DNA from 4 places in the Undibacterium sp. Ren11W genome. Region 2 is predicted to be linked to each of the others. Evidence: predicted binding sites of a transcription regulator. Region 2 holds the regulator's gene; each other region holds the start of a gene.
The links. Region 2 encodes sigma-54, which starts transcription at its own class of promoters, with help from an activator protein. Its sites were predicted from a motif close to TGGCANGNAANCTGCTTT; they were not measured.
Positions count from the first base shown of each region.

Region 1: ACO0K8_RS00050 (PEP-CTERM sorting domain-containing protein) is a predicted target of sigma-54. The motif match lies at 2,022-2,039, and genes of this name have one in related genera.
Region 3: ACO0K8_RS21230 (PEP-CTERM sorting domain-containing protein) is a predicted target of sigma-54. The motif match lies at 2,222-2,239, and genes of this name have one in related genera.
Region 4: glnA (type I glutamate--ammonia ligase) is a predicted target of sigma-54. The motif match lies at 1,825-1,842, and genes of this name have one in related genera.

Region 1 is NZ_JBMPPB010000001.1:9,561-13,645, forward strand. It holds gene ACO0K8_RS00040 (LysR family transcriptional regulator) at 1-546, opposite strand, end outside; gene ACO0K8_RS00045 (YeiH family protein) at 711-1,853, shown strand; gene ACO0K8_RS00050 (PEP-CTERM sorting domain-containing protein) at 2,073-2,690, shown strand; gene ACO0K8_RS00055 (hypothetical protein) at 2,834-3,286, opposite strand; gene ACO0K8_RS00060 (hypothetical protein) at 3,394-3,861, opposite strand.
Region 2 is NZ_JBMPPB010000008.1:81,451-85,535, forward strand. It holds gene lptA (lipopolysaccharide transport periplasmic protein LptA) at 1-560, shown strand, start outside; gene lptB (LPS export ABC transporter ATP-binding protein) at 563-1,306, shown strand; gene ACO0K8_RS16940 (RNA polymerase factor sigma-54) at 1,324-2,811, shown strand; gene hpf (ribosome hibernation-promoting factor, HPF/YfiA family) at 2,933-3,277, shown strand; gene ACO0K8_RS16950 (enoyl-CoA hydratase/isomerase family protein) at 3,677-4,085, shown strand, end outside.
Region 3 is NZ_JBMPPB010000013.1:63,032-67,116, forward strand. It holds gene ACO0K8_RS21215 (hypothetical protein) at 1-278, opposite strand, end outside; gene ACO0K8_RS21220 (hypothetical protein) at 571-837, opposite strand; gene ACO0K8_RS21225 (CAP domain-containing protein) at 1,047-1,652, shown strand; gene ACO0K8_RS21230 (PEP-CTERM sorting domain-containing protein) at 2,310-2,945, shown strand; gene queG (tRNA epoxyqueuosine(34) reductase QueG) at 3,053-4,085, opposite strand, start outside.
Region 4 is NZ_JBMPPB010000016.1:3,417-7,501, reverse strand. It holds gene ACO0K8_RS22150 (DUF4124 domain-containing protein) at 1-128, opposite strand, end outside; gene glnA (type I glutamate--ammonia ligase) at 272-1,687, opposite strand; gene ACO0K8_RS22140 (NADH-ubiquinone oxidoreductase-F iron-sulfur binding region domain-containing protein) at 2,185-3,900, shown strand; gene fdhF (formate dehydrogenase subunit alpha) at 3,897-4,085, shown strand, end outside.

The sequences.
Region 1 (4,085 bases), on a different contig from region 2:
GTTGCTAGCTGCTAGCAAAGCATGCTGAGGCGCGCAGACTACGATCAATTCATCCTTAATCCACGGCTCTACCAGCAAGTCAGGCTCCTCACAGGGGCCTTCGATGAAGCCTATGTCGGCCGCAAAATTTGCCACTGCAGTGGCAACATCGCTGGTGTTGGCGATCAGCACGCGTGGATTTGCCTGAGGTGCCTGTACTGAAAAACCGGCAAGTAATTGTGGTAGATGATAAATGCCTATCGTGGTACTGGCCGCTAGCCGCAGCTTGATCGCCAGCCCAGCATCGGCACCGGAGAATTGCTGCTCTATGCCAGCGGCAGCATCTAAAACCTGCCGTGCCTGTGGCAATAGCAGGCGACCATTATCGTTAATGATCAGGCGCTTGCCGACCCGGTCGAAGAGTTGTGTGCTCAACAGATGCTCTAGTTCATTTAAGGCGGCGCTGGTTGCCGATTGCGATAAGGCCACCACCCCTGCTGCCGCGGCGGTACTGCCGTGATCACACACGGCGAGAAATATCTGTAATTGTCTGAGGCTTAGTCGCATTTGCCTGTTCTTTGATTTGGATTTGATGGCGTACTTGCTACGCGTTAAAAAAATAATTAAGCTGAAATTTAGCTTAATTATACATAAACAAGTTGTTTTATTGTTTTGCCGGGAATGCGTAGACTGGCTGTATTCGGATCGATACCGCATTTAATAGGAAGATGATGTTTAGTTTAGTGAGTAAAAATCCCGCAGCAGCGCTTTCAAACCGATTCTTCGTGACCTCGTTTGTACGTCTATCTCAACCAGTACCCCCTTTATTGCCGATATTGCCGGGTTTGTTGTTGAGCGCCGCTCTCGGCTTGCTTTCCATCGCATTGGGACAGATCAGCTATCTGCAGCAGCATGGTCTAAGTGCGCTGACGATTGCTATACTTATAGGTAGTTTGCTTGGCAACACACTATTTTCGCAGATGACACAGAATTATGGTGCCGGTGTGAATTTCTCCAGACAAAAACTGCTGCGTCTGGCCATCGTTTTGTACGGCTTGCGACTGACGTTTCAGGACGTGGCTCAGGTCGGTATCGCTGGTGTGTTGATCGACTTCTTAATCCTCAGCTCCACCTTCGCTCTGGCTTTATTGTTGGGTCTGAAGCTATTTAAGCTTGATCGCGAAACGGTCATTCTAATCGGTGCCGGCAGCTCCATCTGTGGTGCCGCTGCAATCATGGCTTCGGAGCCTGTCTTGCAGGCGCGCTCGGAAAAAGTCGCTGTGGCAGTTGCCACGGTGGTCGTTTTTGGCAGTATCGCGATGTTCGTCTACCCTGTGCTATACAGTCTTAATCAGCAATGGCAGTGGCTGGCTTTTTCGGAACAGAGCTTTGGCGTTTATATAGGATCGAGTCTGCACGAGGTCGCGCAAGTCGTGGCGGCTGGGCGCGCCGTGAGTCAGGATGCGGCCAATACCGCGGTCATCGCCAAGATGGTCAGGGTCATGATGCTGGCACCTTTTTTGATATGGTTATCGATCTACCTGCTGCGCGATAAGCACGCTGGTGAAGACGTGAAACATCATCCCGCAGACGGGGCATTAAGTGGCATCAGCTTTCCTTGGTTTACTCTGGGATTTATGCTGGTAGTCGGGCTGAACTCGCTGACATGGCTGTCGCCAGCTATGGTGAATGTGCTCATCGATTTTGACACCTTGTTAATGGCGATGGCGATGGCTGCGTTAGGCTTGAGCACGCATGTTTCAGCGATCCGTCAGGCGGGTGTCAAGCCGCTGTTGTTGGGGGCATTTCTCTTGTTATGGTTGATGGTTGGCGGTGCGTTAATTAATCTAGGCGTGAGCGCGCTGCTGACGTAAACGCCTGCGACTACTTACGAGTATAGATTGAAGAAAATCGCAGGCCGATTTGCATCGTCAGTCTCGATATGTAAATTGCAAGTGTGGGTGTCGGAAAATTTTACACTTGCAGCGCTTCGTTATTCGAGAATTTCCGTAAGTGAATGATTTCAAAAAAGAATATTTTCCAGGCATAAATATTGCTGTGTAAGAAGCTAAGTTCAATTTACATCCTATATCATGAAAAACTTACTCGCCTCCTTAGTTCTGACTGTTGTCGGTATTACTTCTGCCAATGCAACCGTCCTGACCGCAACGACTAACGTTGATAATACGTTTAAATTATACGTTTCCACTAGCGACGCAACCTTAGGTAGCTTGATGGGCTCAGGAACCGACTGGCCAACAACCTATACGTCGAGCGCGACTCTGGTAGCAAATACCACGCAATATATCCATTTAGTGGCAACTAACCAAGGCGGCCCTGGCGGTTTCCTGGGTATGTTTAACTTGAGCGACAATGCCTTTGCATTCGACAATGCGACACAAACACTGCTGACCAATCCAACTGACTGGAAGCAAAATACCAGCGGTTTTGGTAATGCTAGTTTTGCTGCGGTAGGTGAAGGCAATAACGGCGTTGGACCATGGGGTACACGTCCTGGCTACGGTACAAATTCGCCAACCTGGATCTGGAACTATGTCAGCAACAATAGTAGTGATTTCCAAACGGTGTATTTCTCAGCCAGAATCAACGCCAGCAATAATAGCTCGCAAGTTCCAGAGCCAGCTTCATTGGTTTTGTTAGGTTTGGGTTTGGCCGGTTTGGCAGCGGCACGCAAGCGCGGCGCTAAATAATCATTTGCATCCAATAAAAAACCCGCTTTGGCGGGTTTTTTTACGCCTGACTTATTGTGTTGCAAACCAGTCGCTAGCTTAAATCTATACTTTATTGCTTAAGCAAACTGGCATTAATAGTGTCGTCAGTAGTCTTTTGCAGATCAGGGTGCAGGGGTTTCGGTTAGGCTCTGTAACATCGCTTGAGCTTGTTGTAGATCGGCCTCTTTATCGAGATAGATCGCGAATTCAACTTGCCCGCGTTCGCCTATGGCAAAACAGTAAAACGCCGCAACAGTCTCATCCTCGTCGTCGCTGGGTTCTTCTTCGCTGATGTTTTCATGCAAGCGATAACTAAAACGCAGGATGCCGTCGCTGGTGCTGCTGTTGATCTGGTATGCATTTGCCGACATCGCTTTTTTGATACTCTCCAGGCGTGACTCTTGGCTCTGGGCGTGATCATTGTTCCAGATTGCGATCCATATAGTTAAGTCGGGGTTCCACAGTACCAAATCCCCATCTTCTATGCGGCGATTAAATTTTCCCGGAAGCATTACGCTCCAGTTTTCGGTCAGTTTGTAATTACCCTCAACAACCGGGAAGTCGGCGTGTAACATGTTTTTTTCCTTCTAACGAGTATTCTACAATCGTAAAAAATAGAGTTAAAGTTGATTTGTGCGCGTCTGGCCAGTTGCGCGCGCGAGTTCGAACGAGCTAGGTCGAATCAGGGTTTTGCCTTGAATAAATTCGCCGATGACGTCGCCGCAATTGCGAGCGCAAATAAAGTGAGAACAATCTGCTGGGCTTGAACTGCATTGTCCTCTTTTGCCTTGTCCCTCAGCACGCTACGCATACGCGCAATCAGCGATTCCTGATTGGCGGAATCCAGTGTCTGGCCAAGCACGGTAATTCCTTTCATCGTCAGCTGAGCCTGGTATAGGGTGGTGCCTTCGACGTAGTGATCAGAATATTTTAGTAGGCCCTCATCTTTTAGAAAAGCTAAGCTTTCAAAGGTCGGCTCAAGGATCTCGAAAGATGGTTCAGTCTGTTTAGCTTGATCGCTCGCCGGATTTGCCAACGCTGCAATTTCGGCGACATTAATCTCAGTGGGCATAGGGAAGGCTGCATATAAACGATCGAAGCTGTGTAGTACTACGCGATTGAACTGGTCTATGTTGTCGGGTGTGGACATGGATACTTCCTTATTCCGGGGACGCTGATCGTCGAGGCTGCTGTCATGGTATTTTTTAGCTTAATGTTCATTTTATCAATTGCTCCGCGAGTTGAGGAATATTTCCTTACTCGGTTTATGATTGTTTTTTTGCAATAGCAGGCCAGTGCAGGGGTGAGGTGCGTGAGGTTTGCGCTCTCATCTCGCTGAGCTTTACTGAATATGGCGCTTTAATCTCGTCGACC
Region 2 (4,085 bases):
TTGGCCAACTAGCGATAACATTTTGCTTTCTAGCACCTATTTGTTCGGCCTATGCGGAAAAAGCAGATAGCCAGAAAGAAACCAATATCGAAGCTGAACTATCCAATTCAGATGGTAAGAGAAACATCACTACATTAACTGGCGATGTAGTACTGACACGTGGCACTCTCATCGTCAAATCGGACCGCGCCATCATTACGCAAACTGCGGACGAGCACATGAATGTAGTGTTAACCAGCAATCCGGGAAAGCAAAATTTTTTCCGGCAAAAACGCGATGGTGGGGATGATTTGTGGGTAGAAGGTGTGGCCGATCGCATTGAATACGACGATAAAACTGAGTTGGTCAGGTTTATCTCGAAAGCCCGTGTCAAGTATTTAGAAGGCAAAAAAGTCACGCAAGAGCAAGAAGGGGAATTTCTTTCCTACGACAGTCTCAATGATGTGTTTCTCGCCACAAATACCACTACCGGCACCCATGTGCCTGGGGCTGGGCGTGTGAAATTGACGCTGCAACCTAAACCGGCAAAGCCAGTCAACATGAATACTCCAGCCAAATAATTATGACTAGTACACTCGTCATCCAGGGTTTACAAAAACGCTATGGGGCGCGCCAGGTAGTGCGCGATGTTTCTTTAGAAGTAAAAAGTGGCGAAGTAGTCGGCTTACTAGGCCCGAATGGCGCTGGTAAAACCACGTCCTTCTACATGATCGTGGGCCTGGTCCCCTCAGATGCAGGAAAAATCGATATCGACGGCGTTGATATCTCGCGCATGCCGATACACCAGCGCGCCAAACTCGGCTTATCTTACTTACCGCAAGAGGCTTCAGTATTTCGCAAGTTGTCGGTGGAGGACAATATCCGCGCTGTACTCGAACTACAAACCGATGAACACGGAAAATCTCTGAGCAAAGCTGCCATCGAGCAACGTCTCGATGCCCTACTCGACGACTTACAAATCGAAGGTTTGCGAGAGAATCCAGCGCTATCGCTATCTGGTGGTGAGCGCAGACGGGTAGAAATTGCCCGCGCACTGGCAACCAATCCCCGTTTCGTCCTGCTTGATGAACCGTTTGCCGGGGTCGATCCGATTGCCGTCATAGAGATACAGCGCATCGTGGTTTTTTTAAAAAATCGCGGCATAGGCGTCTTGATCACAGATCACAATGTGCGCGAAACCTTAGGCATTTGTGACCACGCTTGCATCATTAATCAGGGTGCCGTATTAGCCAGCGGTAGTCCAGAAGAAATCATCAGCAACGAATCGGTCAGGCGCGTCTATTTGGGAGAGCATTTCCGCATGTAGCGGAAATCACACTCAGCATGAAGCAAAGCCTGCAGCTACGCACCTCGCAACATCTGGCACTCACGCCACAATTGCAACAATCGATACGGCTACTGCAATTGTCCACGCTGGAACTGCATCAAGAACTAGAAAACTTGCTGATAGAAAATCCCATGCTAGAGCGCGTCGATAATCCACTCGATAGCGCGGTACGCTTGTTGGCGGACGGCGCCATTGGCAGTACTGAATCACGGTCTGAAACGGAGTTCGGCGTCAGTTCTGCTGAAGATCAGAGTAACGCCAATACCGACTCCAGCGAGATCTCAGAAGTTAGCAACGCGGCCGATAGTGTCAGCCCTAGCGAAACCGAGTGGAGTTTTGACGATGCTCCGCAAGGCAGTAAATCCTCGGAAGAGGATGAGGGAAGACCGCAGTTAGAAGCGGCGCATATTTCACTTAAAGAACATTTGCTGGAGCAAATGCGTCTGAATCTGCGCGAACCGCGCGATCTGGCCTTGGTGGAACTGGTAATCGACGCCCTCGATGATAGCGGTTATCTGATAGAGAGCCTGGAAGATATTCATTCCAGCATCCCTCTAGAACTATTGGTTGAGCCTGAAGAGCTGAGTTTTGCCTTGCTCATGGTACAAAGTTTTGATCCTGCCGGTGTTGGCGCACGTAACTGCTCCGAGTGCCTGGCGCTGCAGATCAAACGCCTGCCCAAAATCGCTTTCGTCACCCGACGCCTCGCACTTGCCATCGTAGAAACACAATTAGGTTTATTTGCACAACGCGATTTTGCTCGCTTAAAGAAGGTTTTTAATTGTGACGATGAGGATTTGCGCGAGGCACAGGTGGTGATACGTTTATGCAAACCCAAACCTGGCGCCGAGTTTGCAGTCAGTAGTTCCGACTATGTGGTGCCGGATGTAATAGTCAAAAAATCTGCTGATGGATGGCAAGTGTTATTGAACCAGGACATCATGCCTAAGCTGCGTGTCAATAGCATGTACGCCAATATCATGAAGCAAAATCGTGGGGATGGCAGTCTTAATCCCCAGTTGCAGGAAGCACGCTGGCTGATCAAAAATATGCGGCAACGTTTCGAGACGATTTTACGGGTTTCGCAAGCAATAGTCGAAAGACAACGGAATTTTTTCACACATGGAGCGGTCGCGATGCGCCCTCTTGTTTTGCGCGAAATTGCTGATACACTGGGTTTACATGAGAGTACAATTTCTCGTGTGACCACTCAGAAATACATGCTGACCCCACATGGTATGTTTGAGTTGAAGTATTTTTTCGGTAGCCATGTCGCCACTGAAACAGGGGGTGAAGCATCATCGACGGCGATACGAGCACTCATCAAACAATTGATAGGAGCAGAAAACCAGAAAAGCCCACTCTCTGATAGCAAGATTGCAGACATGCTGGGTGAACAAGGGATGGTCATTGCGCGCCGCACAGTCGCCAAGTACCGCGAAGCCCTTAAAATTCCACCGGTCAGTTTGCGAAAATCTTTGTAAAAATTGTTCTTGAAATTTTGCGTTAGATTGCTATATATGATTTAGCTCAAACAGGTTTTTCAGATTGGGCGCATAGTAATAGCGATAGTGTCATCAAGTAACATCACCATAGGAGCGTTTTATGAATCTCACCATCAGTGGTCATCACCTTGAAGTAACTCCTGCAATTCGTGAACATGTACAAAACAAGCTAGAACGTATCAGGCGACACTTCGATCAAGTCATTGATATCGCCGTCATCCTGACGGTCGACAAGCTCCGAGAAAAGGACAAACGTCATAAAGCAGATATTAATCTGCACATCAGCGGTAAAGATATTCACGTTGAAAGTCTGGCGCAGGATCTGTATGCTGCCATCGACACACTGATAGACAAACTAGACAGGCAAGTCATTAAACACAAAGACAAAATTCAGGAACATCCGCATCAAGCGATCAAACATATTCCTGATCCAGCCTCAGTGTAAAACTATCAACCCACAAAGGGAACCCAAAACTAGGACGCTTCAGCGTCCTTTTTTGTTGGCAAAAGAGATATGTGCATCTGCAAAAAAAACATCTTGTGCAATCGTTTTTGTAGGGCTGCGATTGTCTCTTTGCACCTTTCGAATCTCTTCACAGATTCATTTGATTAGCGGACAAATTTCGATAAAATGGCAATCTAAAATTTCGATAAAACATGGGCACAAGAACATCCTGCACTCGCTGCTGATTAAATTTCAAAATGGCAGCATGCCTAACACGCACTATTCATGCGGGTTTCCAGCCTATCTCGGCTGCAAGCCGCATGCAGATTGCGTGACCAGGCTGGCACTAGTTGATTTTTCTTATCCCATCCCAATCACCTTCACTAAATACCAGATCCTATGAGTAATCATATATTAAGCTCAATACAGAACCGCATAGGGTTCATCACCCTAGATAGACCGAAAGCCCTCAATTCTTTGTCCCTAGAAATGGTACGCAACATCACCGCCACACTGTTACAGTGGCAAGAGAATGACGAAGTTGCGGCTGTTTTCATTCATAGCAGCAGTGAAAAATCATTTTGTGCCGGTGGTGACATACGCTTTTTTTACGATGTTGGTACTGCCACCCCAAAGGGAGACAGCGCCCTGTTAGAAGATTTTTTCAGCGAAGAATACGCCTTAAATCATTTAATCCATTTCTATCCTAAACCTTATGTCGCATTACTAAACGGTGTGGTCATGGGCGGTGGCATGGGGATCGCCCAGGCAGGAAAAAACTGCCGCCTGCGGATAGTCACAGAGCGTA
Region 3 (4,085 bases), on a different contig from region 2:
ATATTCGCGCCAGATTTTCTCCAGACACTAGCATGATTTAGTTTGGTCACCGACAACTCGGCACCCAGATCGAAACCGATCAAACCTAAAGGCGCACCGGGTGCAACCGCCTTGTAACTGGTGGCGGCCAGCATATCCTTGGCCAAAGAAGTGAACTCGACTTGATTCAGATTTTGCAACTGATCAACATTATTTGCCGCAATGACAGGCGCGCTGAACAGGGTGGATAAGCTCAGGGATGCCGCAGCACAAATGCGAATGGAATTATGTTTGTTCAAAATAAAACTCTAAGTAATTAGGATTACGCAAAACCTTTGTAATGCCACCGACGGCACGTCTGTGGGGAACAATATTGCGCAACTCCTGGTAGACGAAAAAAACCAGCGATACAAACCAGTTGGGCAGGATATAGGTAGTTGCGCGCAGACTCAATGTTTACTTCAGCGTAGGAACACTGCCATTGCAAGAACAAAACGCGAGCGCACGAAAAATGCGCGCGACACCAGGTATCTGTGCCCTGCACTCGCTTAACGAGGGCTAAAACGCCGAACGGAAAACCAAGGATGCGAATTAGGCCGTGATATTGATGTAGTTACCGATCAACTGGCCAAGTTCACTCACCTTCGCCACCGGGCTTGGCGCGTTTGCTAGCTCAGTCTGCACGCCCGCCATGCTTAGACGATCCTTAGCGTCCAAACTTTTCGAGGCCTCACTTTTGAGTTTGTAGGCCTTAGCTTCCTGCTCAGCCTGCAAGGCTAAGCTCTCCGCCTTACTGGGAACAGGCATGTGCTCATAACAAATGGTATTACTTGGGAAGGCGACAGAAGAAGTGCTCATAGCATCACTTTCAAAAAACGATTTAATGGAATGGTCAACCTAGGCAAGGCTGTCGGGCTCTTATGAAGACTTAGTCTGAGCAAGATTACGATTGCTTACAAAAATCGGAAAAGAAATGATTTACACTGCCGCCGCAAGATCTGAGTTTGCACTCTGGTTTTTTCGTCATCCAGACTTGCCGCTTAATCTATTTATTGAAGGAATTTCTCGTGTTTTATTTTAAGTTTGCGATAGTTTTCGCCTTAGCTTTGACCCTAAATGCATGCGGTGGCGGCGATGAATCTGCCACGACGGCAGCAGTTGCGCCAGCCGTTACGCCACCGCCCTCGACTGTTACACCCGTGATCACACCTAGCGTGCCAGGAATGCCACTCGAAGCGGTAAAGACCTGTAGTTTGCCCAATTTTCAGCAAGAGTTAATGACTTTGATCAATCAGGCCAGAGCCACGAGCCGCCAGTGCGGCAACACCACTTTTCCGGCGGCTCCGGCCTTGGTCTGGAATAGTAAATTATTTGATGCCGCTGCCGGTCATTCTGCCGATATGGCAAACAAAAATTATTTTTCACACACCAGCCTCGATGGCCGTAACTTTGGCCAACGCCTGGCTGCGGCTGGCTATACCGGTTCCAGCATAGCTGAAAATATTGCGGCGGGCCAAGCCACAGTTGCTGATGCCATGCAAAGCTGGATCAGCAGCGAGGGACATTGCCGCAACATCATGAGCGCTAGCTATACCGAGGTAGGCTTGGCATGCGTAAGCTCTAGCACTGCAAGTTATCATACCTATTGGACCATGGATCTGGGTCATCCTTAACACTTGCCAGGCAAGCTATTAACTAGCAAAGCGCATTGCCAGACGAAAACAGCAGGTCTGGCATGTTACTTAAAAATACAGGCACGACTTACGAAAAATGCTTCCCGCCAGGCGTACCGCCGATGCAGCACTTTAGTATGGCAATGCGGATATAGCGAAACCGCCGCGGTTTCGCGTAAGTTCGAATAAAGTTTCATTCGGTATTTTATGCTGACCACAGAGCATTTTCCCGACCAAACGGCTTTAATAGCGCCGCATACGCTGAGTTTATTTAGTTTACTGGTATTCATGAAATAGCCAAAGCAATTGCAAAGCACATCAATCACTACAATTCTCCGTTGGCAGTGAGGAAATAAACAATTCCTAACATCAAGCTTTGTTTCAGATTAGGAATTTTTTCTTAAGTCAACACTGCAAGGAAAAAAATAGTTTTCCCGCACGCTTCATTTCTCATTGACAGCTTTTTATGTCGACATTTTTTACAATCAGTTTTACAAGTGAACTCTTTGATATCAGCATTTTTATCGAACATTTCACTTGCAAGGGCTGTAGTTAAAAAAACCATAAAACGGCATGTAATTTGCTTTGCTTTTTTCGTCAGCAAAAATTATTGCTGTACTTTCGACTCAACAAGTAAACTTTATTTGGAGAAATGCTATGAAATTAAGTAAAGTATTTGCCTTCAGCGCTCTCGCAATCGCTATGAGTTCAGCATCTGCCACAAGCTGGATGATCGGTGACGATGATGGTTACGGTGCAGGTATCGCGGATAACGCCAACCATCCTCCGTTTTCCCCTATCTATGATGGTCGTAGCGCGGCTGAAAAAGTGGCAACCGATGGGGCTCAATACACCGACACTTATAGCACCACCCATCCAGGGTACAGCCCACAAGCTGGTACTGTTGCCACCTTTAGCTTTACTGGCCTAAGCAATGGTTGGACACAAGGCTCCATGTGGTTTGACATGGCAGATTTTCAGGCATCGACCTTCGGTGCAGCAAAAGTCAAATTTAACGGCATAGATCAGAATTGGGCCTTCAACGATGGTTATCCGTCCACAAAAGTGCGCTTCTTCGATCTGCAACAAGATGTACTAGATACTATCAATAGTAATCACGAGCTGATCATCACCATCGATAGAAATGGGTCAGCCGATTTCTATGGTTTTGACTATGCAAAATTGTCAGATGCATTTGCCGGCACCCAGCCAATCCCGGAACCAGCATCCTTGACATTGTTGGCTTTAGGGATGGCTGGCTTAGCAGCAGCTCGCCGTCGTAAATCTGTTTAATTCTATTTGTATGTAAAAAACAAGGCGGCTAGAGCCGCCTTGTTTTTTTATGTGAAGAGGATTGCTTTTGTAGTGTTTTTAACTAATCCAGTCACTTAGTTTCAATTTCAATCTATATCGTGTTGCCGCAAGGCCCATTCCACGTGCTCTCGCACCAGCTCAGATGGATGATCCATTCGGCTTTGCAAGGCGCGCAAAATTTCAGGATCCGCACGCAAGCTTGTAGCAGCGTTTCCCAATCCTACCGCCAGATTTCGCAACCAGCGTTCATGTCCGATACGGCGTATTGGACTGCCTTCTAGTTTGCGCATGAATTCGGCTTCAGTCCAGGCAAAAAGGCTGATCATGCTGGCATGATCAAGTCCATTGCGCACCTCAAAATCATTCAGACTTGCGCGTTGGGCAAACTTATTCCAGGGGCAAAACAATTGGCAGTCGTCACAACCATACACACGATTGCCGATCAAAGCGCGTAACTCCAACGGTATAGAGCCCTGCAGCTCTATCGTCAGATAGGAGATGCAGCGCCTGGCATCGAGCTGATACGGTGCCAGAATTGCCTGTGTAGGACAGACCTGTATGCAAGCACTGCATTGGCCGCAATGCTTGCTGATAGGGGGATCGATAGGCAGGGGAATATCTACCAAAATCTCTCCGAGAAAAAACATGGACCCGGCTTCACGATTCAGTAACAGGGTGTGCTTACCCTTCCACCCTAATCCCGATTTTTCTGCCAATGCTACTTCCATCACAGGAGCAGAATCAGTAAACACGCGATATCCAAACTCACCAATTCGTTGCTGTATATATTCAGCCAACAACTGCAATTTTGCCCTCAGCACCTTGTGATAATCACGTCCTCGCGCATACACAGAAATCACAGCAGTATCGGCAGCGCGGCTCTGCTCGGCGTTGCGCCAATCGGCATCTGCTGACTCCGGCAAATAATTCATACGGGCCGAAATTACCCGTATCGTCCCGGGCACTAATTCATCGGGGCGCCAGCGCTTACTGCCATGTGCTGCCATATACGCCATCTCACCGTGATATCCGGCTGCCAGCCAAGCTTGAAAACCCGGCTCCACATGCGCCAGATCGACATCGGTGATGCGCAAATCCGCAAAACCTAGCTGACGCCCC
Region 4 (4,085 bases), on a different contig from region 2:
TTGGTCGCACCTGTATTTTTATATTCTTTCTTGCCATTCTCATCGACGCACAAATACACGTCGGTTTCGGCGTGAACCTGCGCAGCTAAAGCACAGAAAAAAAGAAAACCAGCAAATATTCGATTCATAGTAGGGCCATTTGGTAACTAACGGGCTCAGTGTATGCCAAGCCGGGCGTTAGCACAATTGCAGTGCAATACTCGGTAACAATTTGACGAAAAAAAGCGGGGAAATCCCCGCTTTTTTAATGCTCATCCAAATTCAGCTGTTATTACAGTGAATAATACATATCAAATTCAGCAGGATGAGTTGTCATGCGCATACGTTGCACGTCTTGCATTTTCAACTCGATGTAAGCATCGATCATGCTGTCACTAAATACGCCGCCACGTGTCAGGAACTCGCGGTCTTTATTCAATGCATCCAAAGCTTCTTCCAAAGATGCGCAAACTGTTGGGATCAACGCGTCTTCTTCTGGAGGCAAATGGTACAGATCTTTAGAAGCAGCTTCACCTGGATGTATCTTGTTCTGCACGCCGTCCAGACCCGCCATCATCAGTGCGGAGAAGCACAGGTATGGATTTGCCAGAGGATCTGGGAAACGGGCTTCAACGCGACGACCTTTAGGATTCGCGACATAAGGAATACGGATAGAAGCTGAACGGTTTTTAGCGGAGTACGCCAATTTTACCGGTGCTTCGTAACCTGGAACCAAACGTTTGTAAGAGTTAGTACCTGGATTAGTGATCGCATTCAATGCCTTGGCATGTTTAATGATACCGCCGATGTAGTACAGAGCAAAATCAGACAAACCAGCATAGCCGTCGCCTGCGAACAGGTTTTTACCATCTTTCCAGATCGATTGATGTACGTGCATACCAGAACCGTTGTCGCCAACGATAGGTTTAGGCATGAAAGTAGCTGTCTTACCATAGGTATGAGCAACGTTCCATACAACATATTTCAAGTTTTGCGTCCAGTCAGCGCGTTCTACCAGAGTAGAGAAGCGGGTACCGATTTCATTTTGACCAGCACCAGCAACTTCATGGTGATGCACTTCAACCGGAATACCCAAAGACTCCAGAATCAGACACATTTCAGAACGCATGTCCTGGAAGCTGTCAACTGGAGGAACTGGGAAATAACCACCTTTGGTAGTAGGACGATGACCAGTATTGCCGCCTTCGAGTTTTTCGCCAGTAGTCCATGAGGCTTCGTCAGAATCAATTTTCACGAAGCAACCGGACATGTCGATTTTCCAACGTACGCTGTCGAAAATGAAGAATTCTGGTTCTGGACCGAAGTAAGCGGTATCGCCGATACCGGACGATTTCAAGTAGGCTTCTGCGCGCTTAGCGATAGAGCGTGGATCACGGTCATAGCCTTTGCCATCGGTAGGCTCAATCACGTCACATTGCATGAACAATGTTGTTTCTTCCATGAAAGGATCGATATTGGCAGTGCTAGGATCTGGGATCAACAGCATATCTGAGGATTCTATCCCTTTCCAACCAGCGATGGAGGAACCGTCAAAGGCGTGACCAGATTCAAATTTATCGATATCGAAATGAGAAACTGGCACAGTGACGTGCTGTTCTTTGCCTCGGGTATCAGTAAAACGGAAATCAACGAATTTAACTTCGTTATCTTTCGCCATTTTCAAGACTTCTGCGGCTGTCATTGCCATGTAAAACTCCTCAAATAGATCTATAAATAAATTCGAAAATTGCTGAGCCGTCTGCTAGCCGGCGCATACATCTTGCTAAACACCTAGTTTTTTGAAATAGGGAGTATCAAGCTGACAGCAGAACTCAATTGAAGATCATAGCAGATTCCGTGCCATCTTCAAGCCAAAACCACTTTCTATGGAGCGAACGCTAAATCCTTGTTTTCGCTATGCTTTTCGATACAAGGAATAAATGCGACCTAAGCCACCCAACATCGCAAACGCACCAAAATGGAGCAAGAAAGTCAATAAGCACTTAAAAAGGGCATATTTAAACTAAACTAAAAATTTGCACTTATTTTGTGCGAGTTATGAAATTCCTATTTTGCACAGATCATTGTTAGCCCTTGGCACTCCTGATTTGGTTTTATTCTTGGCTAGCAAGCTAAAAAAACTGACATATCGACTTAGATTTATTATTCTTACTATATTCACAAACCTCAGTTGAATCGGCCGCCATGCACCCCATCATCCCAATACTAAGCAGTAAAGAGATTAAGCGGCAAAAAAACAAGGGACGTCAAGTAAATGCCATAGCGTTGCAAGAAGTACGCACTGTTTTAGGTATAGTCTCTCGGCAAGCGGATCTACTGATACAACATTTGCATACGATTAACGATCACTTTGGCAGTCTTACCGACGCCCATCTGGCGGCACTGGCGCAAGAAATGCATTTGGCACAAACCGAGGTATTTGAAGTCGCCAGTTTTTACCATCACTTTACTATTATTAAAGAGCATGCCGACACGTCCGCAGAGATCAGCTTACGGATCTGCAATGGGCTTTCTTGCGAAATGGCAGGCGCTACGCATTTATGCGGACAAATGCACCGTTACTTAGACAATGCCGAAAACAAATCGATACACCTTCTCCGCGTGCCCTGCCTAGGTCGCTGCGAACAAGCACCGGCGGCGATCCTAGGTCAGCATGCCATACCGAACGCCGACCTACTCGCAATCAATCTGGCGATCGAACAAAAAAATAGCGAGGCCGAGACTTTAGATTATATTGATTACCAAACCTACAAAGCCCAAGATGGCTACCAAGAATTACAAAAATGCCATGACGGGAAATTTGAAAAGGAAGCCCTGTTTAAGTGCATGGAAGAATCCGGCTTGCGTGGTCTGGGTGGAGCTGGTTTTCCCGTTGGCCGTAAATGGCGCATCGTTGCTGCCGAAGCTGCTCCGCGTTTATTGGCAGTCAATCTCGACGAAGGCGAACCCGGCACCTTCAAGGACAGATATTATCTAGAGCGCGACCCGCATCGTTTTCTAGAAGGTATGTTGATTGCTGCGTGGGCAGTGGATATCGCCGAAGTGTATATTTATTTGCGTGACGAATACCACGCCTGCCGCCACATGCTTGAGGCCGAGCTGGTTAAGTTACAAGAAAACCCACCGGTTGCTGGCATGCCTCGGATACATTTACGCCGCGGTGCCGGGGCCTATATTTGCGGTGAAGAGTCGGCCATGATCGCCTCGATAGAAGGCAAACGCGGCCTGCCACGTTTGCGCCCACCTTACGTGGCACAAGTTGGTTTGTTTAATCGCCCCACCCTGGTCCACAATTTTGAGTCTTTGTATTGGGTACCCGATTTACTCAAAAAGGGCAGTGCCTGGTTTAGCGACCAAGGTCGACATGGGCGCTCTGGCTTGCGCTCCTTTTCGGTGTCCGGGCGAGTAAATAAACCAGGCGTATATCTGGCACCTGCCGGGATTTCTGTGGAAGAACTGATAGAAGAATATTGTGATGGCATGCCCGACGGCCATGTCTTATATGCCTATCTACCGGGCGGGGCATCGGGCGGCATCTTACCGGCCTCGTTAAGCCTGTTGCCATTAGATTTTGATACTTTGCAAGCCTATGGTTGTTTCATCGGTTCGGCCGCAATTATTGTACTTTCCCAGCACGACAGCGCAATTGCCGCTGCCAGAAACATGATGGCGTTTTTTAAACATGAATCCTGTGGCCAATGCACGCCTTGCCGCGCGGGCACCGCCAAAGCACTGCACCTGATCTCACAAGAGGTTTGGGATATTCCGCTACTGCAGGATCTGTCTGCTGTGATGCACGACGCATCGATTTGCGGACTAGGGCAAGCAGCCCCCAACCCTGTCGATTGCGTGATTAAATACTTTCCGCACGAACTCAATCTAGCGCAGGAAAAACCATGAACAGCTCAGCCTTGGCTAGCAGCGCCACTGCAGCACATACTGCAATCGAAATACAGCTCGACGGTCAAGCTATCGCCTGCACGAACAATGAAAGCTTGCTCAGTATCGCCAAGCGAGTAGGTATAGAAATCCCGCATCTATGCTACCAAGACGATATGGCAGCGGCGGGAAATTGCCGCGTCTGC